DNA from 3 places in the Saccharopolyspora phatthalungensis genome. Region 1 is predicted to be linked to each of the others. Evidence: riboswitches for the same ligand, from Rfam matches in the RefSeq annotation. Region 1 holds a riboswitch; each other region holds the start of a gene.
The links. Region 1 has a riboswitch for cobalamin ahead of metE (5-methyltetrahydropteroyltriglutamate--homocysteine S-methyltransferase). Riboswitches for the same ligand answer to the same signal wherever they lie in the genome.
Positions count from the first base shown of each region.

Region 1 (10,499 bases):
GACGGTTCGCTACAACCGCAGTTCATCCATGAAAAATTCGCCAGTTCTGAGGCTCGGAAATGCTCTACGCACCGAGCGACCCGGGACAAGGCCCCGCCACAACGGCACCGTCAAACCACTGTGGAACATGCACGACCTGACCCCGGCAGGCCGCCCCGGGGGCTGGCACGAACAACTGAGCTACAAGTGATCTCGCACCAGGACGACGGTCTGCCTATCGCCGCTTGTCGGAGGCGGTCCACGCGCTTCACGGTGACTCTCAGATGTTCGTCCGTCTTGGCGAGTTCACCGGTTTCGCACTGACTCGCCACGACGCCAGGCCCGAGAGTCCGATGTGGACTCTCGGGACCGGACGACTCGCGGCGCCGACTTCGAAATACAGCGCGATCTCGCCGCCGTCTATCTGCACCACGTCCGCCGAAACGGCAATCACCGGAAAACTGGTGTCGTGGGTGGTGATGGCCGCTGGAACGACCACCACCACCCACAAACCGTGGTCAGCGCAGCGAAGGTCGCACCTCAGCCGTCGCCCCCACCATGTTCTTCAGGGCCGCCTCGACCTCGACATAGCCGCGCGTCTTCAGCCCGCAGTCCGGGTTGACCCACAGCCGATCCGCCGGAACGGCCGCCAGCGCGGCCCGCAGCAGGTCCGCGACCTCGGCCACCTCCGGCACCCGCGGCGAGTGGATGTCGTACACGCCGGGTCCCACGCCGCGACCGAAACCGACCGAGTTCAGGTCGTCCAGCACCTCCATGCGCGAGCGGGCGGCCTCGATGCTGGTGACATCGGCGTCCAGCGCCACGATCGCGTTGATCACGTCGCCGAACTCGGAATAGCACAGGTGGGTGTGGACCTGGGTGGATTCGGCGACGCCGCAGGTGGCCAGCCGGAACGAGGTCACCGCCCAGTCCAGGTACGCCTCGTGCTGCGCCGCGCGCAACGGCAGCAACTCGCGCAGCGCCGGTTCGTCGACCTGGATGACCCGGATACCGGCCGCCTCCAGATCGTTCACCTCGTCCCGGATGGCCAGCGCGACCTGCTTCGCGGTGTCGGCCAGCGGCTGGTCGTCCCGGACGAACGACCACGCCAGGATCGTCACCGGACCGGTGAGCATGCCCTTGACCGGCTTCTCGGTCAGTCGCTGCGCATAACTCGCCCATTCGATCGTGATCGGCTTCGGGCGGGAGACATCGCCGAACAGGATCGGCGGCCGCACGCACCGCGACCCGTAGGACTGCACCCAGCCGTTGTCGGTGCTGGCGAAGCCGTCCAGGTATTCGGCGAAGTACTGCACCATGTCGTTGCGTTCGGGTTCGCCGTGGACCAGGACATCGAGCCCGAGTTCTTCCTGGAGGTGGATCACCCGCTCGATCTCCTCGCGCATCCGCTGCCGATAAGTCGCCTGGTCGATGCGGCCGGCGCGCAACGCGGCCCGCGCCTTGCGGACGTCGGTGGTCTGCGGAAACGATCCGATCGTCGTGGTCGGCAACGGCGGCAGGCGCAAGGACTTCTGCTGGGCGGCGCGCCTGTTCTCGTAGTCACTGCGCGTGGTGTACTCCGGCCGCATTGCCTGCAGCCGAGCCCGCACGCGATTGTTGCGCACCCGGTCGGCTTGGGCGCGGTCGGCGACGGCCGCACGGGCCGCGGCCAGTTCCTCGGCCACCGCGTCGCGGCCTGCCTGCAACGCCCGGCCGAGGACGACCACTTCGCGGACCTTCTGCTCGGCGAAGGCCAACCAGGATTTGACCTGCGGATCGAGATTCTCTTCTGCCTCGACGTCATACGGCACGTGCAATAGGGAGCACGACGTGCTAACGGCAACCTCGCTTGCCGAGCCGAGCAGCGTCGCAGCGGTCGCAAGCGCCTTGTCGAGATCGGTGCGCCAAACATTGCGCCCGTCGACCAGCCCGGCTACCAAGGTCTTGTCCTGCAACCCGCGGACCGACGACAAGGAGTCCACTGTCGACGTCCCGGCGACCAGATCGACACCGATGGCCTCGACCGGGCTGGAGGCCAGCACCTGCAACGCCGCACCGAGATCGCCGAAATAGCCCGCGACCAACAGGTTCGGACGCTCGCCCAGAGCACCGAGCCGCTGGTAGGCCTCGCGCAGCGCATCCAGCTCCGGCTGCGAGCGGTCGGCGGCGAACGCGGGTTCGTCCAGTTGCACCCACTCCACGCCGGCTCGGTACAGCTCGCCCAGCAGCTCGGCGTAAGCGTCGAGGAGCCCAGCCAGCTTGTCCAACGGCCGGAACGCCTCCGGAGCTCCGGCGGCGGGCTTGGACAGCAGCAGGAAGGTCAGCGGGCCCACCAGCACCGGGCGGGTGGTCACGCCCGCTTCGGCGGCCTCCCGGTACTGCTCCACCGGGGTCCGGTCGGCCAGCGAGAAGCGCGTGTCCGGACCGATCTCGGGCACCAGGTAGTGGTAGTTGGTGTCGAACCACTTGGTCATCTCCAGCGGCGGCATCGACTCGACGCCGCGCGCCATGGCGAAGTAGGTGTCCAACGGGCCCAACCCGAGCTCGGCGTAGCGCGGCGGGACCGCACCGAAGGTGACCGCGGTGTCCAGCACCTGGTCGTAGAACGAAAAAGTGTTGCCCGGTACCGAGTCCAGGCCCGCATCCCGTAGCGCGCGCCAAGAATCGAGCCGCAGTTCGCGCGCGACCGCGCGCAGTTCCGCTTCGCCGGTGCGGGACGACCAGTAGCTCTCCAATGCGCGCTTCAATTCCCGGTTGGGGCCGATCCGGGGGTAGCCGAGTACGGTCGATCCGATCTTGCTGGTCAAGGCCCTCTCCTCGCGAGCTCGACGACAAATGCCCCGAGGTCAGGGAAAGAGCAGGCGAACCGGCAGGCGCCGCGCGACACGGGCCGGTCGTCCGCCAGGCCCTCCCGCGAGACCTCGGACCGCGCGCACCACTCGGTGCGCGCACCGGTGGCAGGTCTTCGGACTCGCGGGCAGGTCCCGGCCGTTGCCGGGGTTCCTACTGGCCGTCGCTTCCCAGGCACGCGTGCCCAGTGCTGCGCCCGGTCTGCTCAGACCGGGGACGGCGGTCGTTCCCACTCACCGCTGCGGGGCAGTCCCGGACTCGCACCGGGTTCCCTCTTGCCTCGCCCACCCGCGGATGCGACTTCAGTCGCGCTTGGGGCGGACGAACCACCAGCACAACGGAGGCTACCGACTGCAAGGCCGTTGGCAAGAGGCCGACGCACCTGGACGGTGTCCGCGCATCCGGTGACTTCCGCGCTGAACACCCCTTTCCCACCCGTGCCCGCACCACGGATGAGAGGCTCGTCACTCAGTGTCGTGCGGACGTGACCGGGCTGGCACTCCGTTCCCCGCTGCACGGACCTTGAACGCAGCGGAACCGCTGGCGGCGGGGTCGGGCGTGTGCGGCCAGCGGAACGAACCAGGTCGGGTGACGATCACGTCAACGGTGCTGGATCCGCATCTCACGTTCCGCGGGGCCCGGCCGTCTACGGGGAGTGAAAGTGAGACCGTTCGAGCAGATCGTCGACGAGTACGGCCCGATGGTGCTGCGAGTGTGCCGAGCCGTGCTCGGACCAGCCGACGCCGAAGACGCCTGGTCGGAGACCTTCCTGGCCGCGCTGCGCGCCTACCCGGAGCTCGCCGAGGACGCCAACGTGGAGGCGTGGCTGGTCACGATCGCGCACCGCAAGGCGGTCGACGTCACCCGGGCAACGGCGCGTCGACCCGTGGTCGTGGCGCGCCTGCCCGAGCGGCCCAGCACCGCCGGCCGTCCGGAGGACTGGGACGGCGACCTGTGGGCAGCGTTGAGCGCGCTGCCGACCAAACAACGCATGGCCGTGGCCTACCACTACCTGGCGGGGCTGCCCTACGCCGAAATCGCCGAGATCATCGGCGGCAGTACGGATGCGGCCCGCCGCGCCGCGGCCGACGGCATCAAAACCCTGCGCGCGACGTATCGACGCGCCACGAGCGTAGGAGGGGAAGCGTGATGATGGCGATCCACGAATCCGACGACAGGCACCTGTTCGATGCGCTCCCGGCGATCGACTTCGACGTCAGCAAGCGACTGCACTTCGAGCTGGTGCACGCGGCCCGGCGGGAGGGGCTGCTGGACGTCTCCTACCGCACGATCGACACCCCGGTGGGCGAGCTGCTGCTGGCCGCGACCGAGCTCGGCCTGGTGCGGGTCGCGTACACCAGGCAGGGGCATGACCGGGTCCTGGAGTCGCTGGCCAAGTTGATCAGCCCCCGCATCCTGCGGGCAACCGACCGACTGGACGAGGTCGCCCGCCAGATCGAGCAGTACTTCACCAAGCGGCGGCGCGCCTTCGACCTGCCGCTGGACTGGCGCCTCTCCCGCGGGTTCCGGCTGAACGTGCTGTCCCACCTGCCCGACATCGCCTACGGCAACACGGCCAGCTATGCCGATGTCGCGGCGGCTGCGGGCAGCCCCCGAGCGGTGCGCGCAGTGGGTTCCGCGTGCGCGACCAACCCGCTGCCGGTGGTGGTGCCATGCCACCGCGTCGTGCGTTCGGACGGAACGGCGGGCGGATACGTCGGCGGGCTGGAGGCCAAGACGACCCTGTTGAACCTGGAGGCATCATGAGCACGCCGAAGGCGGACCGGTACGCGAAGCGGGTCTCCGGCGCGGACTGGCAGACGGTTGCCGCCGAGGTCAACGACTACGGGTGCGCACTGCTGCCGCAGTTGCTGACCGCCGACGAGTGCGAACGGATCGCGGCCCTGTGGAACGAGCCCGAGCACTTCCGCGCGACGATCAATCTGCGCCGCCACCGCTTCGGAGACAACGGCGACTACCACTACTTCGCCGCGCCCTTCCCCGAGCCGGTGGAGAAGCTGCGACAGGCCCTGTACCCGCGGCTGCTGCCGATCGCCCAGGACTGGTACGACAAGCTCGGCCGGGAAGCGGAATGGCCGGACACCCTTGACGAGTGGCTGGACATCTGCCATCGGGCCGGGCAGACCCGCCCGACCCCTATCCTGCTGCGCTACGAGCAGGGCGGCTGGAACGCGCTGCACCGCGATCTCTACGGCGACAAGGTGTTCCCGCTGCAGGTCGTGATCAACCTCAACGCACCGGGGACCGACCACACCGGAGGCGAGTTCCTGTTGGTGGAGCAGCGCCCGCGGGCCCAATCGCGGGGGACCGCAACGCTGATCCCGCAGGGCCACGGACTGGTGTTCACCACCCGCGACCGGCCGGTGCGCTCGGCTCGCGGTTGGTCTGCCTGCCCCGTGCGGCACGGGGTCTCCGCGGTCCGCTCCGGATGCCGCCACACGTTGGGCCTGGTCTTCCACGACGCCGCCTGATGAGTTACACGCACCCGCGGACGATCGCCGAGATCCCCACCACCTCGCCGGAATCCGTTGCGCTGTCAAAGGCGCTACGCGCCAAGGGATTCGCGTTCGTCGGACCGACGACGATGTTCGCGCTGATGGAGGCCATCGGCATGGTCGATACGCACCTCGTCGACAGCCACCGCCGCGGCACCTCCGGCATCTGGCGGCACCCCTGACCTGGGTGACGGCCGATTCAGCGCGAAATCGCGCCGACTCCAGGCGCACCGGCGTCCGGTCGGGCGCGGCCACCGGCGTGCGGTGACCGCGGCGACGGGTGTTGATCAGGCCGCCCAGCTGGGTTGTCGGCCCGCTCCCGTCGGGACAATTCCGCGGTGCTCCGAAACTTGATCTTGTTTTAGGAGGCGCGGCCGTCTCGGACGACTCTCGGGCCGGTGGTGGACCGCGACGACCGGGACGGTGGTCGGCTACGAGTCCTGGCTGGAGCGCGACCGCTGATCATGCAGGACTTCGGCCCGGACGTCGTCGGGATCGCCCCGCCCGTCGGCCGAGGCGTTCGCTCGATCGCGTGCCGAGACCGACCGCGCGGCCTGCGGCCACCGATTACGAGACAATACGGATTGGGACGGACCGACTATTTCGACGATCCCGCGTGCCGAGTCGGTCGTCATGCGGGGTAGCTGCTACTTCGTGGTCTTGTGAGGGCGCCGCTGACGTAGAGCATGTCGCCCATGCGCATGTCGTCGTCCTTGAGGGGCGGAAGGTCGTTGGCGGCGAACAGGTCTCGGATGCTGATTCCGTTCAGCGCCCAGCCGCGGTCGGTCAGGTAGGGAGCCGCTTCGTTGCGCTCACCGAAATATCGCAGCCTCGCCATGTCGGGATCGAAACTGTGCGCACGCCAGCGTTCGGAGATGCGGTGCAGGCGTTCCTTCGTCTTGTCCTCGTCGCCTGGTTGCGGGTTGGGCTTGCTTTCGGTGGCCACCCGGCTTCCCGGCGCGCTGAGTTCGGTGATGGTGTCCAGCAGGCGATCCTGCGCCTTGGGCGGCAGGTAGCCCAGCAGGCCTTCGGCGCTCCACGCGGTCGGCCGGGCCGGGTCGAATCCGGCGGTGCGCAGTGCGGTGGGCCAATCGTCGCGCAGATCGACCGCGGCCACTCTCCGGTCGGCGGTGGGCGCAGCGCCCAACTCGGCCAGTGTGCGGGTCTTGAATTCGATGACCTGCGGCTGGTCGACCTCATACACCACGGTCCCGGTTGGCCAGGGCAGTCGGTACGCGCGGGAATCCAGCCCCGAGGCCAGGATCACGACCTGCGTGGTGCCCGCGTTCGTCGCATCGAGGAAGAACTCGTCGTAGAAGTTGGTACGTACCTTGGCTATGTCGATCCATACCTGCTCGACCAAGTCGTTGGGGGTCACTTCGCCGGTCGCCAGCCGGGTGAGTAGGTCGACGCCGACCGCCCGGACGAGCGGTTCGGCGAACGGGTCGTCGATGAGCGAACGATCCGCGCGGGTCGCTATCGCCCGGGCCGCCGCGGCCATGCTGGCGGTCGCGCCGACGCTGGATGCCAGGTCCCAGGTGTCTCCGTCGTGCCTGGTGGAAGTCATGTTCTGTCCTACCCTTCTTTGAACCTAGGTCTTGTTTGAGACCGCTCACGGCGACATGAAATCACCAGCCAGACAGGGCATTTATGCCGGTCTTAGCGTGACTTGTCGTGGGCAGCCCTCCGACTCCTCCGAGACGGGAGGGGAGCAGCCAGTGCATATGCCTGCATGTCAGCGAGGTCGCCATGCGCTGTTGGCTCCTCGTCCGACAGCACCGCTACCGGACCCCGCCGTGCTTTCGGTCGTCAATGGGCGAACGCCGTTCCGGCGGCCGGGGCCCGGTCCACCTCCGGCCGGTACACCATCAGCACCGACGCCGCGCCGACCCACAGCGCGAACACGATGCCCGTCACCAAGGCCGCGACCGCTACGAACCCGCTCGGCATGTAGAAGGAAGTGACGCCGGCGATCAACCCGATCAGGCCCACGCCGAGACCGAACCACCCCAGCCACGGCGCCAGCAGTTCGCCGCGCGTCATCGCGGCACCGGCGGTGGCCGCGAACAACGCGACCAGCAGCCCGAGCCCACCTAGCGACAGCCGGTGCAGCTCGGCGAGCACGAACACAATCGACTGGCTCGCGCTGGCCACGTTATTGCTCAGCGAGACCAGCGTGGTGACCGGCAGCACGCTCAGCATCGTCATCGTCGCGAGGCTGACGCCCGCACCGAAGACGACCGGGGAGAACGCTTCCGCACCACCTTCCGCACGCTGCAACAGGTGGCGAAGATGCCCCACGAACCACAGGAACACCACGGCGGCGAGGGTCAAGGCCAACGCGGCCAACAAGATCGTCGCCCGATTCGCCGCGACGTAGAAGAAGGTCAAGACCGGCTCGTCGCTGGGCGGCGACAAGGGGTTGAGGAGCAGGCTGAGCAGCAACAACACCGCGGCCACCAGCCCGCTGATGGCACCCGCACGTTCCCACGAACGCTCATTCATGACGGCCCCCTTTGCAAAAGTGGTGCCGAAACATCTTTGGCACGCCACGGGTACCCAAATCCGGGAGGTCTTGAGGCACCATGGGCCGGCCGAGACAGCAAGCTCTCCACTTTTCATCTTCCGGGAAGAGCCCGCATTAGGTGCCAGGCAGGGACGCCGCCTGCGACCACGAGGGATGCCAGTGCGTCGTTTGGTCGTGGCCGCTTCACACGCACAGGGCCTCACACCTCCCTGCGCCGAGGAGCACGCGAGCGCCAACTCCCCTTTCCTACTCATCCACAATGGACATTTGTGCCGCGTTCGCCTCGCGAGGGCGTTCAACGAACGTTGTAGGCGGCAGCGTTCCGGTCGGTCATCAAGATGCCGGTTCGGGTTCGCTCAGCTCAAGGCGAAACGGTTTGCCCAGGTTGCCACGTCGGCGGTCGTTGCGTTCCCGCCGCAGAGCACGATGCCGAGCGCGGCTCCGGCCCCGACCCGCTCTAGCACCTGCCGCGCGGCCGGAACGAGGCACCCGGTGGCGGGCTCAGCCCAGACCTTCGCGTGGTTGGCGAGGTCGAGGGTTCCCTGCACCGCCTCGGCGTCGGACACCACCAGGACACCTGTGACCAATGTGGACACATGGTCGTAGGTCAGTTGGGAAACCGACGGCGCACTGAGCGTGGAGACCACCGAAGACAGCTCGACCGGCACCGGCCCGCCGGCTGCCAACGCCTGGGACATGGCCTCCGCACCCCGGGTCTCCACTCCCCAGATCCGCACGTCAGGTCGACGCGCGCGCAGCGCCGCGGCCACGCCCGCGATCAGACCGCCCCCGCCGATGCTGACCAACACGTCGGTGAGCTCGCTGGCATCGTCGGCGAATTCCTGGCCGACCGTGCCCTGACCTGCGATGACGGCCGGGTCGTCGAACGGGTGGACCAAGGTGAGCCCACTGGCCTGCAGCTCGGTCATGAGCGCGAACGCACCGGCCATGTCGTCGGTGAGGCGGACCGTGGCGCCGGCGCGCTCGGCGACGTCGACGGCACGAGTCGGCGCCGAACGCGGCATGACCACGGTCGCCTTGATGTGCAGGGCACCGGCCATGACCGCGAGTGCGATCCCGTGGTTTCCGCCGCTGACGGCGACGACCCCGGCGGCGCGCTCGGATTCGCTCAGGGCCAGCAGCTTCGTAGTCGCACCACGCACTTTGAAGGAGCCGGTGCGCTGCAACAGCTCCAGCTTGGCGGTGACCGGCGCTCCCAGCAGTTCGGTGAGGCCAGGGCTGGGCACCGTCGGCGTCCGCACGACATGCCCGGCGATGCTTTCCGCTGCGGATTCGACGTCCTTGATGCTGATCAACCCGCGCGCTTCCGTAACAGTCACAACTGCACGTTAACCGACGCCTCAGCGTCAGCGGCAAGGCATCCTGCGGATGGTCGCGATCGGTTCAGATCGCCATGCCGATGACCTCGCCAATGGCACATCCGGTCAAGCAGTGCGTCGTCGCCGTGATCGCGGTGCGGGTCAGCTCTCGCCCGTCGGCGGACTATTGACCGTGCCCATGAGCGTAGCCGTCGCGTGACGGTGTCACATGATCACTGACTGTGGTACTCCCCTGCTCGGATAGCCGGCAAACGTCCCGCGAGCATCTCACGATCATTTATACCCCCAGCGGGTATATCAAACAAGTGGATCTGGCCGATCGCGAGCATCGCAACTAAGAATTTTGTCGTCGGCCGCAACGATCCCCATCGTCGCGGCGAGCCCGCTCGCCCCGAAACCTTCCAGCAACAGACCCCCGGAATAGTCCTGTTAGGACACTTTCGGCTCCTCCGCTGGATGACGGGATCCAGGCGATGAATCACGACATCAACCCGGGATGCGTTCACTGTCGGCCGCGAGATCGCCCATTCATTTGGTGACCAGCCGCAGCCCGCGCGACCTCCCCCCGTTCAAACCCGAGATCGTCGGAGAACTCGCCGAAGCACAATGCGTCGAGCTTAACGACCTTGGAAACACTGCCCGGACCGAACCACCGTGGTTTGTGGCTCGTCCGTGCGGGAAACCGGGGCGTAGTGTGCTCCGGCGGTGTGGAAGGGGACGAGCGATGAACGCGGGCGGGAAGTCACGACGCGTGGTCGTGGTGGGGGCGACCGGGAACATCGGCACCAGCGTGGTCGAGGCGCTGACCGCGGACCCCGAGGTCGCAACGGTCGTCGCCCTGTCTCGACGGGAAGCCGCCGTCACCGGGCCGAAGACGCGGTGGGAACGGATCGACATCCTCCGGGACGAACTGGTCGACCACTTCGCGTCGGCGGACGCAGTGATTCACCTCGCGTGGTTGTTCCAACCCACGCACGACCCGGTCACTACCTGGCGCAACAACGTGGTGGGCAGCCTCCGGGTGTTCGAGGCCGCGGCGGTCGCCGGGGTCCGCACGCTGGTCCACGCGTCCTCGGTCGCCGCCTACAGCCCCGGCCCCATGCAGGGGCCCATCGACGAGCATTGGCCCACCCACGGGTGGCCCGCAGCCGCCTACAGTCGCGAGAAGGCGTACCTCGAACGCTGCCTGGACATCTTCGAGTACCAGCATCCCGACCTGCGGGTAGTGCGGATGCGTCCGGCGTTCTCCTTCAAGGCGGAGGCGGCCACCCAGCAGCGACGGCTCTT
Region 1 covers NZ_JACHIW010000002.1:460,778-471,276, forward strand. The annotation lists gene BJ970_RS29125 (hypothetical protein) at 260-484, opposite strand; gene metE (5-methyltetrahydropteroyltriglutamate--homocysteine S-methyltransferase) at 498-2,786, opposite strand; cobalamin riboswitch at 2,919-3,175, opposite strand; gene BJ970_RS29135 (RNA polymerase sigma factor) at 3,485-3,979, shown strand; gene BJ970_RS29140 (methylated-DNA--[protein]-cysteine S-methyltransferase) at 3,979-4,596, shown strand; gene BJ970_RS29145 (2OG-Fe(II) oxygenase) at 4,593-5,321, shown strand; partial or broken gene BJ970_RS29150 (DNA-3-methyladenine glycosylase I) at 5,336-5,527, shown strand; gene BJ970_RS29155 (SAM-dependent methyltransferase) at 5,977-6,912, opposite strand; gene BJ970_RS29160 (hypothetical protein) at 7,155-7,850, opposite strand; gene BJ970_RS29165 (threonine/serine dehydratase family protein) at 8,229-9,212, opposite strand; gene BJ970_RS29170 (NAD-dependent epimerase/dehydratase family protein) at 9,937-10,499, shown strand, end outside.

Region 2 (10,499 bases), on a different contig from region 1:
ACGGGCGGCGTAAGTCGATGCAGCCGATGGCCGAGCGGTTGGGGGTGGATCATCAGCGGTTGCAGCAGTTCATCACGTCCTCGACGTGGGATTATGCGGTGGTGCGGCGGCGGTTGGCGGCGCGGGCGGTGCAGGTGGTGTGCCCGGAGGCGTTCGTGCTGGATGACACCGGGCATCTCAAGGACGGCGAGGCCTCGCCGGGGGTGGCCCGGCAGTACACCGGCACGGCGGGCAAGGTCACCAACTGCCAGGTCGCGGTGAGCGTGCACGCGGTCACCGATGCCTGTTCGGCCGCGCTGGACTGGCGGTTGTTTCTCCCGCAGAGCTGGGATGATGAGTGCGCGACCGGCGCCGAGGCCGAACGCATCGCCGCCCGGCGGGCACGTTGCGGCATTCCTGAGGATCAGGGGTATCGCCCGAAGTGGCGGCTGGTGTTGGAGATGCTCGACGAACTGGCCGCCTGGGGGCACATTCCGCCGGTGGTGGTCGGTGATGCCGGCTACGGCGATAACGCGACCTTCCGGTGCGAACTGGGCGCACGAGGACTGCCGTATGTGATGGCCGTCAAGGCGGCCGCCACCGCTCATCCCGCAGACGCCGAGCCGGTGGCCGCGTCGTATTCCGGCCGGGGACGGCGGCCCGCACCCCGCTACCAGGACACGCCCGCCACGTTGCGGGATCTCGTGCTCGCCGCCGGACGCACGGGCCTGCGGTGGGTGACCTGGCGGCAGGGAACCAAGAAAACCCAGGGCAATCCCACCGCTGCGATGCGCTCTCGGTTCCTGGCCCTGCGGGTGCGGCCGGCCAACCGCGATATTCCCCGGGAGGCTGACGGCAGTCTGCCGGTGTGCTGGCTGCTGGTCGAATGGCCGCCCCGCGAGCCCGAACCCACCGACTACTGGATCTCCACCCTGCCCGAGGACACCCCGGTGCGTGAGCTGGTGAGGCTGGCCAAGATCCGGTGGCGCATCGAACACGACTACCGGGAACTCAAGACCGGGCTCGGGCTCACCCACTTCGAAGGGCGTTCCTTCACCGGCTGGCACCGCCACGTCACCCTCACCTCCGCCGCCCATCTGTTCCTCACCGAACTCCGGTTGACCAGCCCAAAAGCACCTGGGGCGGCCTGACTCTCTACAAGATCCTCCACGCCCTCCAGGTCCTGCTGGCCACCTGGACAGGCCGATGCCCCACCTGCCACCAGCAACCACCATGACCACCTAACAAAGTCCTACTAGGCGGTCCGGCCGACGATGGTGCCTGCACGATCGATGACGATGACGTCCACCGACACCGGTGCCCCGCGCAGGGTTTCGCGGCAGATCTCACGCGCCCGCTCGGCGATGAGATCGCCGAGCGGGAGGCCCGCACCGAGGCAGAGTTGCAGCGCTTCGAGCGCGGTGTTGGCACCACCGATCCGGTCGGCCAGTTCGCTGCCTCCGCCCGCATCACCCACGATCTTGGCGAGCAGGGCGAAATTGACCTGGGAGCGCTTGGAATGCAGGTCCAGGTGTCCGTCGGCGAGCTTGGAAATCTTTCCGATGCCGCCCGCGATCGTGAGCCGCGCAACCGGGTGCCGACGCAGGTACTTCAGCACCGCTCCGGCGAAATCTCCCATGTCCAGCAACGCTTCCTCGGGCAGGCCGTAGAGCTCGGTGACCACCCTCTCCGAGGTGCTGCCGGTGCACCCGGCGACGTGGTCGAGCCCTGCCGCGCGTGCGACGTCGACGCCACGGCGGATGCTGTCGATCCACGCCGAGCAGGAGTACGGCACGACGACGCCCGTGGTGCCCAAAATGGACAGTCCGCCGATGATCCCCAAGCGCGGGTTCCAGGTGTGCCGGGCGAGTTCCGCCCCGTTGTCGACGGACACCTCGACGACGAGGTCACCACTGCCGCCGTGCTCGGCGGCGACGCGCGCGATGACGTCACGGATCAGCTGCCGCGGCACGGGATTGACCGCCGGTTCACCGACCGGCAGCGGCAGGCCGGGCTTGGTGACGGTACCCACGCCCGGCCCGGCGCGAAACAGCACCCCCTGTCCCGGTTCCGCGTGGCTGACCGTGACCGACACGAGAGCTCCGTGCGTCACGTCGGGATCATCGCCGGCGTCCTTGACCACGCCGGCCGTCGCGAAGCCCTCGCCCAGCCGTTCGCGCGCAAGCGCGAAGGCCGGCCGGTGTCCCTTCGGCAGAACGATCTCGACGGGGTCGGGGAACGTCCCGGTCAGCAACGCCGTGTAAGCGGCGGCCGTCGACGCCGTGGCGCAGGCCCCGGTGGTCCAGCCGTACCGGAGGCCCGTTCCCTCCCCTCGCCCGCTCATACCGGGAGAATGCTTCTCATGGGGTTGGCAACGAGAACGAGGCGAGCGGGATGACCCGGGTGCTCATCCTCGGTGGTACCAGCGAGGGCAGGAAACTCGCCGAGCGGCTCGACGAGCAGGCAGACCTGCACGTCACGTCCTCCCTCGCCGGTCGGGTCCGCAAGCCGCAGCTGCCGCCGGGCGAGGTGCGCGTCGGTGGTTTCGGCGGCCCCGACGGGCTGGCCGACTGGCTTCGGCGCGAACGGGTCGGCGCGGTCGTGGACGCCACCCACCCGTTCGCCCGGACGATCACCGACAACGCCGTGGCGGCTGCGGAGCAGGCGGGGTGCCCGCTCCTGGTGCTGCGCCGTCCCGCCTGGCAGCCAGGTATCGGCGACGACTGGCGATCGGTGCCGTCCCTGGCGGAGGCGGCGGCCCTGCTGCCGGAGCTGGGTGAACGGATCTTCCTCACCACCGGCCGACAGGGCCTCGCGCATTTCGCCGCGCTCGACCTCCGGTTCCTGGTGCGGACCGTCGATCCGCCCGAACCGCCGCTGCCGCGGCGCACCGAGGTGCTGCTCGCACGCGGGCCGTTCACCGTCCACGACGAACTCGCCCTGTTGCGGGAACACGACATCGATGTGGTGGTCACCAAGAACAGCGGCGGCGCGATGACGAGCGCGAAGCTCACCGCAGCCCGCGAACTCCGGCTGCCGGTGGTGATGGTCCAACGACCGCCGCAGCCTCCCGCGCCCTCGGCCGAGACCGTCGCGGACGCCATCGCCTGGCTCGATTCCGTGCTGTGCCGAGGAAATCACGCGGGGTAACGCCTCGGTGTGAACACGACCTCGCGCCCGTCGGCGCCGCCGACGAGCCGCGTGGTCGACGAGCCGATCAGCAGCAGGCACCGCATGTCGACGTCGGACTGGTCGAGGTCGGCCAGGCGTACCACCTTGATGCTTTCCTCCGGGCCACCGACGTCGCGCCCGATGACCACCGGTGTGTCGGGCGAGCGGTGCTCCAAGACCGCGTCCCGAGCGGCCGCGACCTGCCAGGTTCGGCTGCGCGATGCGGGGTTGTAGATCGCCATGACCAGGTCTGCCGCCGCGGCGGCCCGCAGGCGTTCGACGATCACCTCCCACGGCTTGAGCCGGTCGGACAGCGACAGCACGCAGAAGTCGTGGCCCAGCGGCGCGCCGACGCGGCTCGCCACTGCCTGCGCCGCCGTTAGGCCGGGCAGCACCCGCACCGGTACGTCCGAGCGCTGCGCCGCGACCTCCAGCACCGCGCTGGCCATCGCGAACACACCCGGATCGCCGGAGGAGACCACCGCGACCTTGGCTCCGCGCCTGGCCAGATCCAGCGCGAACTCCGCGCGTTCGGCCTCGACGCGGTTGTCGGAGGCGTGCTTGCGCTGACGCGGGTTGTCCGGAATCCGGGCGAGGTAGGGGCCATACCCGACCAAATCGTCGGCCGTGGACAGCGCTGCTTGCGCTTCCGGTGTCATCCACTCGCGCCCGGCGGGGCCGAGCCCGACCACGACGACCTCGCCCCGCTGCGCATCGTCGGCTGCCGCCGCACCGGACGCGTCGGCCCTGAGGTCCGAGCCGGCCGGGCCGGGCAGCAGTGCCAGCGAAAAGTAGGGAACCGAGTCCGGATCGACCTCCGCCAGCGGCCGGAGGCGCTGCCGATCCGTGGTCACGCGCTCGACGTACCACGCCTCGTCCAGTCGCCCGGCCTTCTCGAACGCGTGCTGCACGCCTTCGAAGGTGCGGCCCAGCTTGAGCACGGCGGCGGCATCGGTGGCGGCCAGTCGTTCGGCCAGGGCGTCCGGCGGGAGCGTGCCCGGCAGCACGGTGAGGACCTCGTCGCGTTCCGCGAGCGGAAGCCCCAACATCGCCGAGGCGCCGCTGACGGACGTGACACCGGGGATGACCTCGGCCCGGAACCGGCCCGCCAATCGCTTGTGCATGTGCATGTAGGACCCGTAGAAAAGCGGGTCGCCCTCGGCGAGCAGGACCACGTCCCGCCCGGCGTCGAGGTGCACGGCGAGTCTGGCCGCGCAGTCCGCGTAGAACTCGTCGATGGCCCCCTGGTAGCCGCCCGGGTGGTCGGTGTCCTCGGTGGTCACCGGGTAGACGAGGGCTTCTTCGATCTGCCCCGGCCGCAGGTACGGCTCGGCGACCGATCTCGCGATGCTCCTGCCGTGGCGGGCGCTGTGGTATGCGATCACCTCGGCTCGTTCGATCAGCCGGGCGGCTTTGATCGTCACCAGCTCCGGATCGCCGGGGCCGAGACCCACGCCGAAAAGCGTGCCTTTGCCGTTGCTGCTCACTCTTCCTCGCTCGCGATCGCGTTGATGGCGGCCACCGCCATGGCGCTGCCGCCTCGGCGGCCGTGCACCACCAAGTGATCCAGGCCGCTCGGGTGCGCCGCCAACGCCTCCTTCGATTCCGCGGCGCCGATGAATCCGACGGGCAATCCCAGCACCGCAGCGGGTTTCGGGGCCCCGTCCTCGATCATTTCCAGCAGCCGGAACAGTGCCGTCGGCGCGTTGCCGATCGCGACGACCGAGCCCGCTAACCGGTCGCGCCACAGCTCCAAGGCCGCGGCGCTGCGCGTCGTCCCCAGTTCGCGGGCCAGCCCCGGGACGCGCTCGTCGGACAACGTGCAGATCACGGCGTTGTCGGTGGGCAGGCGGCGTCGGGTCACGCCGGCGGCGACCATCGCGGCGTCGCACAGCACCGGCGCTCCGTCGCGGAGCGCGGCTCGCGCGTTGATCACCACGTCCCGCGAGTACGCGAGATCATCGACCAGGTCGACCATGCCGCAGGCGTGGATCATGCGTACCGCTACGCCGGCCACCTCCGGCGGCAGGCCGGCCAGGTCGGTTTCCGCACGGATCGTGGCGAAGGAGCGGCGATAGATCTCCGCTCCTTCCCGGATGTATTCGGGCACCCCGCGGTAGCGGGACGGCCCGTTGTTCTCGTTCACACATTCCTCCGTGCCGCGTCGAGCGCGGCGGACACCTGGTCGGCATCGGCTTCCGACATCCATGCCTCATCGTCGAGACCGACCTCATAGCCGGCATCGGTGGCGAGTACTTCCACAACGCGCCCCTGCGGTCGGCCGCAGCGCCGCTCGCAACCCGACCAATGCACCGGCAGCGCACCGCCGGACGGGGCTCGCAGCGTGCGCCGGGCGTCCTCGCGGACATCGGCCCGTGCTTTCGCGCACCCGGGACGACCAGTGCACGCGGTCACCCCGACACCGTCCGAGAACGGATCTACGAGCAGCCCTCGCGCGCCCAGGTCCGACATCCACCGACCGGCTTCGTCCGGCCGCAAACCGGGCAGGACGACGGTCCGCCAAGGCGTCAGGCGAAGTTCGCCCGCGGTGTCGGACGCTGCGCCGATGATATCCATCTGGTCTCGCGACAGGCGGCCCAGTGGTGCCCCGGCCACCACCGCGACCGTCCCGTCGAGGCGGCGCGTCTGGCCGACCTGCGCATGCGTGGCCAACTGCGCCGACGGCACCGGGAGCGGCTGCGCCGGGACGACGCCCAATGTCGCGGCCAGCCGATCGGTGACCCGTCGCACTCCGTCGTCGAGCTCGGCCAGCCGCCACGCCGAGCAACCCTGCGCGGTCTTTTCCGCCAGGAACGCCTCCGCCGCGGCGATCGCGACTGCGGCCGCCCGGCTCGGGGTCGATCGCACCCCGGAATCCACGCCCGCGAGCACCAGCGCCACGCTGTCGGTGCGCAAGGCGAGCAGTCCGACATCGGCACCGAGCGAGATCACGTCTGCCCGGCCGTCATCGACGGCGAAAAGAAAACGTCCGGGTAGCACGGCCAGTGACGGTGTCTCACACAGCGCTGTATCGAGTTTTCCCGCCACCGCTCGCACGTCCATCAGCTCGCCGCCGTCCGCAGACGGAGAGCCGATGATGTTGCGGACCCGCTCGTGCGTTGCCGACGGCAACAGCCCGGCGGCCCGAAGCCGCGCGGCGAGCTCCCGCTCCGCTCCCGCCGGTAGGCCGCGCACCTGCACATTCGCCCGCGAGGTGAGCTCCACACCGCCGTCGCCGAGGGCCGCGACCTCCGCCAGCGCCCGCACCTGGCTCGGCGTGAGCACGCCCCCCGGAACACGGATCCGTGCCAGCCCCCCATCGGCTGCCTTGTGCACCCGCAGCGCGCCGGGACACGCATCCCGCTCCGGTCTGGCTCTGTGTGACACCCGGCCGATACTACGGGCCCCGGTAATTGCGGACGCAAACCAAGCGCGACCTGGCGCGAAGGTCTGGCGCGGTGCGACACGTATCATGCCTGGCGAACTTGACGAAAGATCACTTCGTTGCGGAGAGTGGTCGCAGCATTCAGCGGCGACAAGCGGAGGAAGCCGGTGCGAATCCGGCGCGGTCCCGCCACTGTCACCGGGGAGCGGACTCCATGAGGTCACCATCCGGACCGGATGGGAAGACGGGGCGAGCATCGATCCGGGAGCCAGGAGACTCCGGTCGCCGCGACCTACGAACCGGGGCGAGGACCCCGAGAGAGGTGCCGTCATGCGCCGCGCACGCGCGCCCAGGCCCAGCCACGCAGCTCGCCACGCCGAGGAGCGACCCGCATGATCCTACTTCTGTCCACTTCGGACACAGATCTGCTCAGCGCGAGGGCCGCCGACGCCGAGTACCGGCTCGGCAACCCGGCACGGTTGGGCGCGGACGACCTGCCCCCGCTGCTGGAGGGCGTGGACCTCGTCGTCGTCCGGCTGCTCGGTGGCCTCCGAGCCTGGGAGGAGGGCCTGGACGCACTGCTCGCGGGCCCGCGCCCGGTGGTCGTGCTCGGTGGTGAACAGGCCCCGGACGCCGAACTGATGGAATGTTCGACCGTGCCGGGCGGCGTGTGCGCCGAAGCGCACCGTTACCTCGCCCACGGCGGCCCGGACAACTTGGCGGAGCTGCACCACTTCCTGTCCGACACGATTCTGCTCACCGGACACGGCTTCGAGCCGCCGGTAGAGACCCCGACCTGGGGCGCACTGGAACGGACGCCCCGGCGCAACGAAGGGCCGACCGTTGCGGTGCTCTACTACCGCGCGCACCACATGGCTGGCAACACCGCGTTCGCGCACGCGCTGTGCGAGGCGATCGAGGACGCCGGGGGCCAAGCGCTGCCGCTGTTCTGCGCGTCCCTGCGGACACCCGACCCCCAACTGCTTGAGCAGCTGGGCCGCGCCGACGCGCTGATCGTCACCGTGCTCGCCGCGGGAGGCACCAAGCCCGCCACCGCTTCGGCCGGCGGTGACGACGAGGCGTGGGACGTCGGCGCGCTCGCCGAACTCGACATCCCGATCCTGCAGGGGCTGTGCCTGACCAGCACCCGCGCCGCCTGGGAGGAAAACGACGAGGGCCTGTCGCCGCTGGACATGGCCACCCAGGTCGCGGTGCCCGAGTTCGACGGCCGGCTGATCACCGTGCCGTTCTCCTTCAAGGAAAACGACTCTCAGGGGCTGCCCGTCTACGTGGCCGACCCGGAACGGGCCGCCAGGGTCGCCGGAATCGCGGTCCGGCACGCCACGCTGCGGCACGTCCCACCGCAGGACAAGCGCCTGGCGCTGATGCTGTCGGCCTACCCGACCAAGCACTCCCGGATCGGCAACGCGGTCGGTCTGGACACCCCCGTCAGCGCGGTCCGCCTGCTGCGAGCGCTGCGGGAGCACGGCTACGACATCGGCCCAGCAGACGGCCCCGACGCACTGCCCGGCGTCGCGGCCCAGGACGGCGACGCCCTGATCCACGCGCTGATCGCCGCCGGTGGTCAGGACCGCGACTGGCTGTCCGAGGAACAGCTCAGCGGCAACCCGATCCGCATCCCCGCTACCCGCTACGCGAGCTGGTTCTCGACGCTGCCCGAGGACCTGCGCGCCGAGATCGAGCAGCACTGGGGCCCGCCGCCAGGAGAGCTGTTCGTCGACCGCTCCCAGGACCCGGACGGCGAGATCGTCCTCGCCGCCATCCGAGCGGGCAACGTCGTGCTCATGGTGCAGCCGCCCCGCGGTTTCGGCGAGAACCCGATCGCGATCTACCACGACCCGGACCTGCCACCGAGCCACCACTACCTGGCGGCCTACCGCTGGCTGATCGACGAGTTCGGCGCCCACGCAATGGTGCACCTGGGCAAGCACGGCAACCTCGAATGGCTGCCCGGGAAGACGGCGGGCATGTCCGCCTCCTGCGCCCCGGACGCCGCGCTGGCCGATCTCCCGCTGATCTACCCGTTCTTGGTCAACGACCCCGGCGAGGGCACGCAGGCCAAACGCCGGGTGCACGCCACCCTGGTCGACCACCTCGTGCCGCCGATGGCCCGTGCGGAGAGCTACGGCGACATCGCCCGGCTGGAACAGCTCCTCGACGAACACGCCAACATCGCCGCGATGGATCCGGCGAAGCTGCCCGCCATCCGCAGCCAGATCTGGACGCTGATGCAGGCCGCCAAGCTCGACCACGATCTCGGGCTCGAAGAACGGCCGCACGACGCGGAGTTCGACGACATGCTGCTGCACGTCGACGGGTGGTTGTGCGAGGTCAAGGACGCCCAGATCCGCGACGGCCTGCACGTGCTCGGCGATGCCCCGACCAGCGAAGCCCGGGTCAACCTCGTCCTTGCGATGCTGCGCGCGCGCCAGATGTGGAGCGGGCAGAGCGGCGCGCTGCCCGGATTGCGGGAAGCGCTCGGGCTCGACGAAGACGGCAGTGCGGCTCGCGGGCAGGTCGACGACATCGAGACCCGCGCGCACGCCCTGGTCCAAGCGATGGAGGACCGCGGCTGGACCCCCGGTTCGGCGCCGGAGGTCTGCCGGGAGGTGCTCGGCCACGCCGAGGACGCGGTCGTCCAGGTGCTGGAATTCGCCGCGACCGAGGTGGTGCCGCGACTGGCCGCGACGACCGACGAGATGAGCGCGACGCTGCACGCCCTCGAAGGTGGTTACGTTCCGGCCGGTCCCAGCGGGTCGCCGCTGCGCGGGCTGGTCAACGTCCTGCCCACCGGCCGCAACTTCTACTCCGTCGACCCCAAGGCCGTGCCCAGCCGCCTGGCCTGGGAGACGGGGTGGGCGATCGCCGACTCCCTGCTCGAACGCTACCGCGCCGACACCGGCGACTGGCCCCGCTCGGTCGGCCTGTCGGTCTGGGGCACCAGCGCGATGCGCACGTCCGGCGACGACATCGCGGAAGTGCTTGCGCTGCTTGGCGTTCGGCCGACCTGGGACGAGGCGTCGCGCCGGGTCAACGGGTTGGAACCGATCCCGCTCGACGAGCTGGGCCGGCCCCGCATCGACGTCACGGTCCGCATCAGCGGCTTCTTCCGGGACGCCTTCCCGCACGTAGTCGCCCTGCTCGACGACGCCGTGCGCCTGGTCGCCGCCCTCGACGAGCCGGACGAGCAGAACTTCGTGCGCGCGCACGCGCGGGCCGACATCGCCGAACACGGCGACGAGCGCCGCGCCACCATGCGGATCTTCGGCTCCAAACCCGGTGCGTACGGCGCCGGGATCCTGCCGCTCATCGACAGCCGGAACTGGCGCGACGACGCCGACCTGGCCGAGGTGTACGCGGTGTGGGGCGGCTTCGCCTACGGGCGCGAACTCGACGGAGAGCCGGCCCGCGCCGATATGGAGAGCGCCTACAAGCGGATCTCCGTGGCAGCGAAGAACACCGACACCCGCGAGCACGACATCGCCGACTCCGACGACTATTTCCAGTACCACGGCGGCATGATCGCCACGGTCCGCGCGCTCACCGGCAAGGCGCCGGCGGCCTACATCGGCGACAGCACCCGGCCCGACTCGATCCGCACCCGGTCCTTGACCGAGGAGACGTCGCGGGTGTTCCGGGCCCGTGTCGTCAACCCCCGGTGGCTGGCGGCAATGCGCCGCCACGGCTACAAGGGCGCGTTCGAGCTCGCGGCGACGGTGGACTACCTGTTCGGCTACGACGCGACGACCGGCGTGGTGGCCGACTGGATGTACGACAAGCTTGCCGAAACCTACGTGCTGGACGAGGAGAACCAGCGGTTCCTCACCGAATCCAACCCGTGGGCGCTGCACGGCATCACCGAGCGGCTGCTCGAAGCCGCCGACCGGCAACTGTGGCAGGAACCGGACCCCGAGGTCCTGCGGGCGCTGCAGGAGGTCTACCT
Region 2 covers NZ_JACHIW010000001.1:3,334,372-3,344,870, reverse strand. The annotation lists gene BJ970_RS15470 (IS701 family transposase) at 1-1,130, shown strand, start outside; gene BJ970_RS15465 (cobalt-precorrin-5B (C(1))-methyltransferase) at 1,235-2,323, opposite strand; gene BJ970_RS15460 (cobalt-precorrin-6A reductase) at 2,374-3,129, shown strand; gene BJ970_RS15455 (precorrin-2 C(20)-methyltransferase) at 3,117-4,637, opposite strand; gene BJ970_RS15450 (precorrin-8X methylmutase) at 4,634-5,260, opposite strand; gene cobG (precorrin-3B synthase) at 5,293-6,537, opposite strand; cobalamin riboswitch at 6,647-6,833, shown strand; gene cobN (cobaltochelatase subunit CobN) at 6,928-10,499, shown strand, end outside.
Region 2: linked by a shared signal. The riboswitch ahead of cobN (cobaltochelatase subunit CobN) and the one ahead of metE (5-methyltetrahydropteroyltriglutamate--homocysteine S-methyltransferase) in region 1 are both predicted to bind cobalamin.

Region 3 (10,499 bases), 650 kb from region 1:
CGAGGAGATCACCGGGCGTAGGATCGCCCTGCGGAAGATCAACTCCTAGGAGGAGCTAAGACATGGTCAAGTCCTGGGTTTTCGACATCTTCAACTATCCCTACGGTGCCGATCCCGAAGCCTTCGACCCCGCCAAGGCTCAAGAACTCTACGACTGGCACTTCGACTCCTGGCTCAAGCTCGAAGAGCTGGGTTACGACGGGCTGTTCTTCAGCGAACACCACTTCACCGCCTACAACGTCAGCCCCTCGCCGAATCTCCTGGTTGCCGCGCTTGCCAAGCGCACCAGCCGGATGCGCCTCGGCGTCATGGGCAACATCATCCCGTTTCACAATCCGCGCCGCCTCGCCGAGGAAATCGCCATGCTCGATTACCTCACCGATGGGCGGCTCGAAGTCGGCCTAGGCCGTGGCGTCGACGAGCAGGAGTTCGTCAAGGAAGGCGTTTCGATGCCGACCACGCGCGGGTACTTCCAAGAAGGCATCGAGCTCATGCACAAGGCATGGCGGCAACCGGTGTTCAGCCACCACGGCGAGCACTTCAACTACGACGGCGTCACGATCTGGCCCCGGCCGCTCCAGCAGCCCAACCCGCCGGTCTGGCTGCTCACCCTCAGCCCGAGTACCATCGAGTTGTGCGGCACCCAGGGCTACAAGTGCACGTCCGCTTTCCAGACCGTGGAGAAGACGAAGGAGGCCTTCGATCTCTACCGCCGGGCGGCCGACAAGGCCGGGCATAAACCGGGCGCCGACGACTTCGGCCTGATGCGCAACGTCTTCGTCGCCGACACCGACAAGGAAGCACGTGAGATCGCCGAACCGGCGCTCGAAGTGCTCTTCGGGCTGTTCCGGGACGCTGCCATCTTCAAGGATCTCGACAACCTTCCGGCCGGCTACGAGTTCTACTCCTCGTTCTTCCGCCCATTCGTCGGGACGGGACACACCGATTGGAACGCGCTGATCGAGGCGGGCATTATGTGCGTCGGTTCGCCGTCCACGGTTCGGGACCAGCTGCTCTCCCAGGCTCGGGCGCTGCAGTGCGGGAACTTCTTCTCCTGGAATTCGTTCGGCCACCTGACCCCCGAACAGACCATCGGCTCGTACGAGCTTTACGCGAAGGAGGTCATGCCCGCGCTGCACGAACTCGACCTCGACTGACCGAAGCAGTCGTATCAGGACCGGCTGAGCAGCCGCGCGGCGGAAATCCGTCGGTCACGTCGGCCACGAACCGGGCGGCGAGGTCGCCGACGGCGGTCAGCCAGTGCCCGTCCGGGTAGTGCTCCTGGCGGTGGGCTCCGGTCACGTGAACGATGCGGAGCCCGCAGGCCCGGCTGATTGGATCGCTTATGTCGGGGAAGACGACGGGGTCGGATCGGGGACGGGAAGCACCCGTTGATAAACGGGCACGCTGATGGCCGCGATGACGATGTGCATCACCATCAGGGCCAGCACGGGGATGAAAGGCATCGACGCCACGAAGTACAGGACAAGGTCCGGAATGAACGACACGCCCACGACGATCGGCACCAGGCGGCGCAACAGCGGCTCGGGGTGCTTCGCGCGGCGACGGATCACGGCCCAGCCGATCGCCCCGGCAATGACGCCGAAAACAGTGGAGGGCAGGTACACGACCGGCTCTAGCCCCATGAACTCCATCGGCGGCATTGCGCCACTGGCGTGCGTCAACGTCCCAACGGCAAGGTTGATGGCCGAGGCCACTACCGCAGCGAGCGCGATCGCCGCGATCGCAGTCGTGTTGTTTGGACGGTTGGACATGGATTCCCCCCCTTGGATGGCTGCGGTTTTCCCATTTTGCCTAAAATTGGGATTTCATTCTCCAGTCCGCACCGAGTGCACCGAGTGCACCGAGTGCACCGAAGGCTAGCGAACGCGGCGAGAGTGGGCTAGGACATGCTTCGCGCCTTGCCCGTGTCGCCGTCGAACAATGCACGGAATGCCCTGTTAGGCGGGTATGTGCGGGAGAGCGGGGTTCGGCGTCGCACGAGCTACCACCCGGAGATCTCCCGATTCGCGGAACAAGAATTCACGGCGGTTCAGTGCTCCAGTTCTTGGCTGGCCGCGCTGGTGGTTGTCGATGCGTGGCCATTAGCGCTTTCCACCAGAGCCCGCGCGATCGCCGGCAGGTCGTGGCTGATCAATATCAGCCCGACGTCGGTGGTGCGGGCGGCTTCGGTGAGCAGCCCAAGCAGTTCTGCCTGGTTGATCAGGTCTTGGCCGGAGGTGATTTCATCGCAGATCAACACGGCCGGGTGCGCGAGCAGTGCGCGTGCCAGCGCTGCTCGTTGCAACTGTCCGCCGGACAGTGCGTGCGGTCGACGGTCGGCCTCGGGCGGGGCGAGGCCGAGTGATTCGAGCATGCTTTGCGCATCGCTTCGGGCCTGCTCGCCGTCGAGTCCGCGGGCCAGTTGCGCGATCGGGGCCGAGCAGATCGGTGCCGAGCAGGTCGACCGTTCCAGTCAACGTGACGCCGCCGCTGTGCTCGCCTTGCAGCGCTCTGCCCAGCGTCGTCTTCCCGCTGCCGGATTCCCCGATCACGGCGGTGATCTCGCCGGGCCGGACATCGATGTCGATGTCGATCAGAAGGTTATGCTCACCGGCGCGGGCGCGCAGGCCCCTCGCGCGGAGGATCGGTGTGCTCATGCGGTCGTGCCCTCGTTCCGGCGCATGAGCGCCTGATCCACCAGCAGGTTGATGCCCATGCACAGCGATATCAGCAACAGCGCCGGTACCAGGACGGCGAAGGGCTGGAGGAAGAGAGCTTCCTTGTTGCGTTCGACCAGCACCGCCCAGTCGCTGGCGGACGGGGCAAGACCGAGGCCCAGGAAGTTCGCCGACGCCAGCAGGTACAGCACGAGGCTCAACCGGGTTCCGGCGTCGACGAGAACGGGTCCCAGTACCGCGCGCCCGATGTAGCCCAAGTGAATCCGCCACCAGGACTCGCCTTGCATCGTCATCGCCTCCACCGCCGTGCGGCAGCCAGGAGCCAGTGCGGCGCTGCGGACGATGCGGACCACCGCGGGCAGTTGGAGCACCGCGATGGCCACGGTCAACGTGACCACGCCCCGCCACCCGGTAGCGGCCAGCACGAGCAGCACCAGCAGTCCCGGGAGCGCGAGGATGAAATCCAGGAAGCGCAATAAGGCACCGTCGGCCCAGCGGTTGCGGCGGCCGGTGACGAGCAGCGCGAGTGGCATGCCGATCACATAGGACAGCATCAACGACAGGCCGGCGAGCGTGACGATCGAGATGCCGCCGCTGAGGACGAGGGCGAGCACGTCCCGGCCGAGAACATCCGTTCCCAGCGGGAAGTCCGAGGTCGGTGGGCGCAACGGCCCGGCCGTGGATCGCACCGTGCCGGCGAAAAGCGGTCCGAGCAGTGCCGTGAGCGCCGGAACGCCGAAGAACGCCAAGCCGAGGACCACGGCCGGTACCGAGAATCGACGCCGACTCACGCGACCACCTCGCGTTGCGGGACGAGCAGCCGGGAAACGACGTCGGCAAGCAGATTCAGCGCGATCGTGGTGATCGCGAACACCAGCGCGTACCCCTGCACGGCAGGCAGATCACGCGCCATGACCGCGTCGATGAACCCGGAACCCATCCCGGGCAAGGCGAAAACGGCCTCGACGACCACCACGCCGCCGAGCAGCCCGTCGACCGCGCGCGCGAGTTGCTGAACCGCTGGGCCGAGCGCGTTGGGCAACACGTGCCGGAACACGACCGTTCGTTCGGTCAGTCCGTGGAGCCGGGCGTGCATGGCGTACTCGGCGCCGTCGGCCTCCGACACCCCGATGCGCACTTGCCGTGCCAGGGCGCAAAGCTGCTTGCTCACCAGCACGGCGACCGGCAGGACGAGAACGGCCGGTCGCGCGGCGAGTGACCATCCCGATGCGCCGGCCGCGGTTGCCGGGAGCCAACCGAGTCGGACGGCGAACAAGGCGACGAGCAAGAGAGCCAGCGCGAATTCCGGGATCGAGTTGAGCAGGACGATGGTTCCGTTGAGCATGCGGTCGAGCAGCGAGCCCGGGCGCAAACCGGTGGCCACGCCGACCGCCAGGGCAAGCGGGATCACCACCGCGAGCGCGAGGACCGTCAGCAGGGTTGTGGTGGCAAAGCCCCGGGCTATCTCGTCGGAGACGGCGACGCCGGTGAGCAGTGATTCCCCCAGGTCGCCGTGGGCCACACCGGCCGACCACGCCACGAAGCGCTCCCAGAGCGGGACATCCAGGTGCAACTGTGCGCGGAGCGCGGCGACCTGCTCATCGGTCGCGTGCTCGCCCAGGATCACCACGGCCGTGTCGCCGGGCAGGGCCGACGTGAGGGCGAAGACGGTTACTGCGACCGCCGCGAGTTGCGAGCCGGCAACCGCCAGCGGCCGCAGCACCAACCGCCGCATCAGACGAGGACGGCGTGGTCGAACCGCGCCCAGTCCAAGGAGTTGGGCGGGGCGGCCCGGATCCCGCTCACCGCGCTGGACACCGCGACGTTCCAGTCGCTGAAGCCCCACACCAACAGGCCGCTGTTGTCCCGCGTCAGGCGCTGGGCGTCGGTGAGCAACCGTGCCCGCTCCGCCTCATCGGCGGTGCTCATCGCCCGGGTGAAAAGTGCGTCGAACTCGGGTGACCGGTAGCCGGTGTAGTTGTTGGCGCCGGCGTCGCCTCGCATGCGTTGCGCCATGAAGGTGGTCAGGGGCAGGGTGGCGGTACGGGTGTGGGCCGCGACGCCGCTCTTCTTGATGTCGGAAAAGTACGTCTCGGCCGGCCCGATTCGCGGGGTGGCTCGGATCCCGATCTCGCCCAGTTGCTGGGCGATCAGGGTCGCGGCCGACTCGAAATAGGGATCGGCCGCGCTGGTCATCAGCTCGAACTCCAGCCCGTCGGCCGCGGCCTGCCGCAGCAGGCCCCGGGCGAGGTCGAGGTCGCGTTCGCGTTGCGCCAGGTCCTGCGGGTAGTACTTCAGCCCCTTGCCGAACAGATCGTTTCCGACCTGGCCGTGTCCGCTGAGCGCGACATCCAGCAGGCCCTGGCGGTCAACACCGGACAGGATCGCCTGCTGCAAGCGAGGGTCGTTGAAGGGTGGGCGGTCGATCTTGAGCGCCACGGCCTGCATGGTGCCGTGCGGTGCGGCGAGCACCGTGGTGCGGCCGTCGCCCTGCAACAGACTCGCTGAGTTCGCGCTGACGTCGTGGACGTAGTGCACTTGGCCCGACATCAGGGCGGCGACCCGGGCGCTCCCTTCGTTGATCGGAACGAATTCCAGCTCGGCGGGAGTCGGGGCACCGCCCCAGTAGCCGTCGAAGCGGGCGAACACCGCCGGACGGCCGGGCTGGAATGAGACGAACCGGAACGGGCCCGAACCGACCGGCGCGGCGAAATCCGTGGTGCCCGCCGGGATGATCTCCGCTGCGGGCGCTCCCCATGCCGAGGGGAACTCGAAATTCGGGGCGGGCAGCACGAGTTCCACTTCGGTTGCCGATCGTGCGCGGCTGGCGGCGAAGTCGACGGCGGCGAACTGCTGTCGTGCCGGAGAAGCAGTGGCGGGATCGGCGATGCGGCGATAGCTGTAAAGCACATCTTCGGCGGTGACCGGACGGTTGTCGTGGAAACGGGCGTTGCGCAGCCGGATCAGCCACCGCGTCCCCGTGGCGTCGGGTTCCCACGACTCGGCCAGGCGCGGCACCACGCTCATATCGTCGGCGTAGCCGACCAATGTGTCGAACAGCGCTTTGGTCCGCGCCTGGTCGACGAACAAGGAGCTGGTGTGCGGGTCGAGCGATTCCCTCGCGCCCGACGTGGGAAAGGCCACCCGCAGCCGCCCGTTCGAGCCACCCGCTGCACCGCCGCATCCGGCAAGTGAAGCCAACGCGACCGTCCCCAACGCGCCCTTGAGCAGACTTCGTCGACTGACGTCAATCACCGGCGATTTTCCTTCCCCGTCATCGTGGAATCCCGAGCCGACTCGCCGGCCCGGTCCAGCAGCCCTCGTCGTTCCAGCACTGCGGCACCGGCTCCGCCGGCCAGCCCGACGGCGAGCAAAGCCAGCCACGGCGCCCACCGCATCGGCGAATCCCCGGTCGCGTCGAGCAGTGCCCCGACGAGCCAGCTCACCCCGGCCGCGACCAGGCTGGACACCAGGTAGTAGAAGCCGTAGTAGGTGCCTGCCAGCCGTTCGCTGCCCACGATCGGCAGCAACTCCATCGCGAACGGATTGGTCACCGCCATGCCGACCGTGAACAGCACGGTCGCCAGCAGCACCGGAAGGCACCCCAGCACGACCCCGGTCCAGCCCGGCTCGGCCGGCGCTGCGAGCAGCGGACTGCTCAGCAGCACAGGGAGGAAGGACACGCCCATGCACATCAGCCCGAGCGAGACCGATCGACCCGCGCTCCACCTCCGCCGACACCACTGCGTGATCCGGACCTGCCCGGCTATGCCGACCACGGTCGACACCACGAACACGGCGGCCACGGATTCGCTGAGCCCGGAAACACGCTGTGCTTCCAGCGGAAGCATCAGATAGAGCTGGTTGTAGAGCGCGAAGTACGCGGACAACGCGAGCGTGAACGCCAGGAAGCGGCGGTTGTTGATCAACACGCGCCAGCTCCCTAGCACACTGTGCTGCTGCGATTGGAGATCCCGGCCGGGCAGCACGATGATCTGGGCCACCGTGAGAATCGCGAAGGCGATGCCCGCCACCCACGCGATCACCCGGAAGTCGACGGTGAGCAACGCGGCACCCAGCAGCGGCCCGACGAGAGTCCCGGCGTGCGCGAAAACGTTGAACACCGCGAACGCTTCCGCGCGTCGGTCCCCGGCCTCATGCATGAGGTAGGTGCGGACGGCCGGATTGAACAGGGCACCCGCCAGACCGGTGAGCACGGCGGCGGCGCACAAGCCCGGCAGCGAGGTGAACACGGCGAACAACCCGAAGGAGACCACCCGCAGCGCGCACCCCGTGATGATCATCGGTCGGCACCCGAGCCGGTCCGCGGCGGTTCCCCCGAGCAGGAACATCCCCTGCTGGCTCAGGTTCCGGACGCCGAGCACCAGCTCTGCCAGTAGCGGTGCGGCCCGTCCGGGAACACCGCGCACATCAGGTCGGAGTCCAGCTCCCGAGCGCACCACGCGGCGGCCAGAGCGACGGCACCGGTGCTCCATCCGCCGGTGACGAACGAGCCGGCGGCGAGCCGGCGGCACGCGTCCAAGGCTTCCGCGGGGCCGATCCAGTGCACTTCATCGAAGATGTCGTAGGCGACGTTGTCCGGATGGATGCTGCTTCCCAAACCACGCATCAGCCGGTGCGCGGCCGGCTGGCCGAAGACGGTCGAGTCGGTCGAATCGAACCCCACGATCCGGATATGCGGCCAACGCTCGCGAACCACCGGCGCGATCCCGGCACCGTGTCCACCGGTGCCGACACTGCACACCAAGACATCCAAATGCTGGAACTGGTCAGTGATTTCCCGGCCCAGGGCGAGGTATCCGGCGGGATTGTCCGGGTTGTTGTACTGGTCCGGCCAATAAGCACCGGGTAATCGAGCGAGCAGCTCGCCGACCCGATCGCGCCTGCTCCGTTGCCACCCGCCCGTGGGGTGCGGCGGGCGCTGTGCACTTTGGATGGTCAGGAAAGCGATCGAGGTCCGGACGTTGTCGAGCCGCCATGCGGCCGATCGCGTCGGGTCTTCGGCGCGTACTCGGCCGATCGTGGCGTGTAAGGCCGAATGTGGCGCCGACGACGGGCAGAGATGAGCAGCGAGCACAGGTGTCTCCACGCAGGTCGGGGTCCGCCCATCGGCGGACGGGGGTGATCAGACCTGCGCGGCCGGAATGGCGGTGCTGACGACGTCAGGGTGATGCGTCAAACGAACGTGCCTGTGGCGGCGATGCCGGACAACGGCGACGTGCGCGGCGCGGTGCTGCACCTGAGGTACCTCCTCCGGGGCTCCGCGACCCCGTACGAATCGGCACGACGACGTCAGTCTCCTGACTCATGGATCACTGCGCTCCGCTCGCCTTCCCGCCGTTTCACCGGCAGTGGCACAGGTGGCGGTAGCTCCCCATTCACAGTGGCGGGACCGTGCCGGATTCGCACCGGCTTCCTGGGCGCCGTCGAATGAACTTGTGTGGGGTGACATTTGCAGTCCCGGCGACGCCCGTCAAGACACGTGCCCGAGATCACTCTCGTTCCTGCGCGCTGGCGCAACTCGGTCCACGGGGGATTCGTGGCGCGGTGCCGGGCGACTAACCCGTCATCGTCCTATCGGTGCAATGGATTCGTCGGTGCGGAGGCAGCCTCGATATGTGCGAGGCGTTTCTACGCGGTTTCGCGCTCGGCCAGGACCCGGCGCGCGATTCCGAGCACCGGCTGGCACCCGGGCAGCGTCCGTGGGGTCGACGTCGGTGCTACCACCCAATGCGGTGTGACCGGGCTCGGCCACCGCGACGGCAGGATTAGCTTGGTGCCTCGCGCAATCGCGCTGACCTTCGCGGTGCGGAGATCGGCGGGCACGTCGTGCGTCGCCATCCGGCACGGCCTGGTCAGGAAGGTCCACGTGCGCTGGTTCGGGCTGCGCAGGATCGGGCCGGACATCAGGCTGATGGCGAGCCCGGCGGCCACCCGGGTGCCGAGTTCGGCAGGCATCGTGATGGCATCCAACGCATCGCCGGTCACGGCGATGATCCGTCCCGTCGCGGCATCGATGTCCAGCGAGCACCCCAGGAGTTCGGCGTAGCGCGCGGCATCCTGCGCGAGCTCGCTCGGCTGATCGCCAGCGGTTCCCGGGTCAATCGGTTTCGACTGTGCGAACCATGATGTTGTCGCGGTCATCGTCATCATCTCCGGAATGGAACTGCGCGGCGGGCCGGCTGCGGCCCGCTGTGTTGTTGTCGGGATTCGGGGCGGGCTGCACGCGTCGTCGCTGCGGGGGGTTCCTGACGTCCTCGCTGTGACGGCTGCCACCACGATGACCGATGTCCGGGGTGTGCGGCGCGTTGTGCGGTGTTCGTGGCCCGCTTTTCTACGCGGAATTGCCTGAATGGACACGAAGACTTTGGTTTGGATCGGTTGCACGCGAGAGGCGATGGCGAACAACGTGGTCAGCGCGTCAACGGCACAAGTCCATTGAGGCATGCGCGGAGGGCGGTTTCGCGGGGCGCCGAAACACGGCCAGTGGCCGGTGTTGTGCGAAGCGTAATACCGGTGCGCGGCCCTTGGCGGGTTTCCCGCCGTGGGCCACGCACCGGCCTGGGTGCGGAGTGTTTAGATGTACTTGCGAACCAGGCGCCCGGCACCTGGGGTGCTTCAGGACTGCGCGGGTTGGCTCCGGCGCTCGCCGCGCGACTCGTCGTCGGAGGTTTCCACGTCTTGTCCGACGGGGTCCCAGCGGATGGAACCCAGCGTGATGAGGCCCGCGATGGGCACGAGGGTCAGCAGCAGCATGGTGGTGGACAGCCCGAACGAGGCGAGGATCAACGGGAAAGAGTAGAAACCGATGATCGTGCCGACCCGGGAGACACCTTCGGCCCAGCCCATTCCGGCTCCGCGGATTTCGGTGGGGTAGGACAGCGCCGCCATCGTCTTGCCCTGCGCGCCCGGGCCGAAGGAGTGCCCGAAGATCAGCAGGCCAACGAGCAGCGCCGACACATACGCCCAGGAGGTTTTGCCCAGTACTCCAAGGGCGATGAGGCTGGCCGCGACGATGACGTACCCGATCAGGGCCAGTTTGCGCAGTCCGAGCCGGTGGGTCAGGAACGGCTGCGTTGTCCCGCCGAGGACGCCGAACAGGTTGATGCCGATGGTGGCGATCAGGACCGACAGGGTGTCCGCCCCGAAGATCATCGCGGCGATCACCGGGATGTAGAAGCCGACCGCGTAATACTGAATCGCCTGTGTTCCGCTGATCACCGACGCCAGCACGGTCCGGGCGCGGAACCGGGAGGTGAAGATTTCGCCGATGCCGACCTTTCGCCGCGGCGCGGCCTGTTCGGCGGTGGCGTCGGGTTTCACCCGGACCTGGATGCCGTAGCTCTTCTCCAGGATCTTCCCCGCCTCGTGCAGCCCGAGGTTGTGCGCTGCCCACATGGGGCTTTCCTCGGTGTAGGCGAGTCGCAGTAGCAGCACGATCAGGGCCGGCACGGCGCCGAACCCGACCGCCCACCGCCAGAGGTTCTCCGTCACGCCGGCGAAGTAGAACGGCATCACGATCAGGCCGGTGGAGACCACCGCCAGATACCAGATGGACTGCCAGAAGTTGACGTACTTGCCCTTGTCCTTGCTGTTGGTGAATTCGGCGACGAAGCTGAACGTCACCGGCATGTCGATGCCCACGCCGACGCCGAGCAGGAACCGGAACAGCAGCAGGAGTTCGAGGTTCGGGGACAGTCCGGCGCCGATCGCGGCGACGACGAACAGGGCGAGGTCGAGGATGAAGAGCTTGAACCGTCCGATCTTGTCGACGACGTAGCCGCCGACCAGCGCGCC
Region 3 covers NZ_JACHIW010000002.1:1,106,356-1,116,854, reverse strand. The annotation lists gene BJ970_RS31395 (LLM class flavin-dependent oxidoreductase) at 63-1,157, shown strand; gene BJ970_RS31390 (DUF6069 family protein) at 1,344-1,775, opposite strand; gene BJ970_RS39180 (ATP-binding cassette domain-containing protein) at 2,054-2,377, opposite strand; partial or broken gene BJ970_RS40255 (ATP-binding cassette domain-containing protein) at 2,499-2,660, opposite strand; gene BJ970_RS31375 (ABC transporter permease) at 2,657-3,472, opposite strand; gene BJ970_RS31370 (ABC transporter permease) at 3,469-4,416, opposite strand; gene BJ970_RS31365 (ABC transporter substrate-binding protein) at 4,416-5,936, opposite strand; gene BJ970_RS31360 (MFS transporter) at 5,933-7,111, opposite strand; gene BJ970_RS31355 (pyridoxal-phosphate dependent enzyme) at 7,045-7,779, opposite strand; cobalamin riboswitch at 7,976-8,146, opposite strand; gene BJ970_RS31350 (hypothetical protein) at 8,334-8,855, opposite strand; gene BJ970_RS31345 (MFS transporter) at 9,321-10,499, opposite strand, start outside.
Region 3: linked by a shared signal. The riboswitch ahead of BJ970_RS31355 (pyridoxal-phosphate dependent enzyme) and the one ahead of metE (5-methyltetrahydropteroyltriglutamate--homocysteine S-methyltransferase) in region 1 are both predicted to bind cobalamin.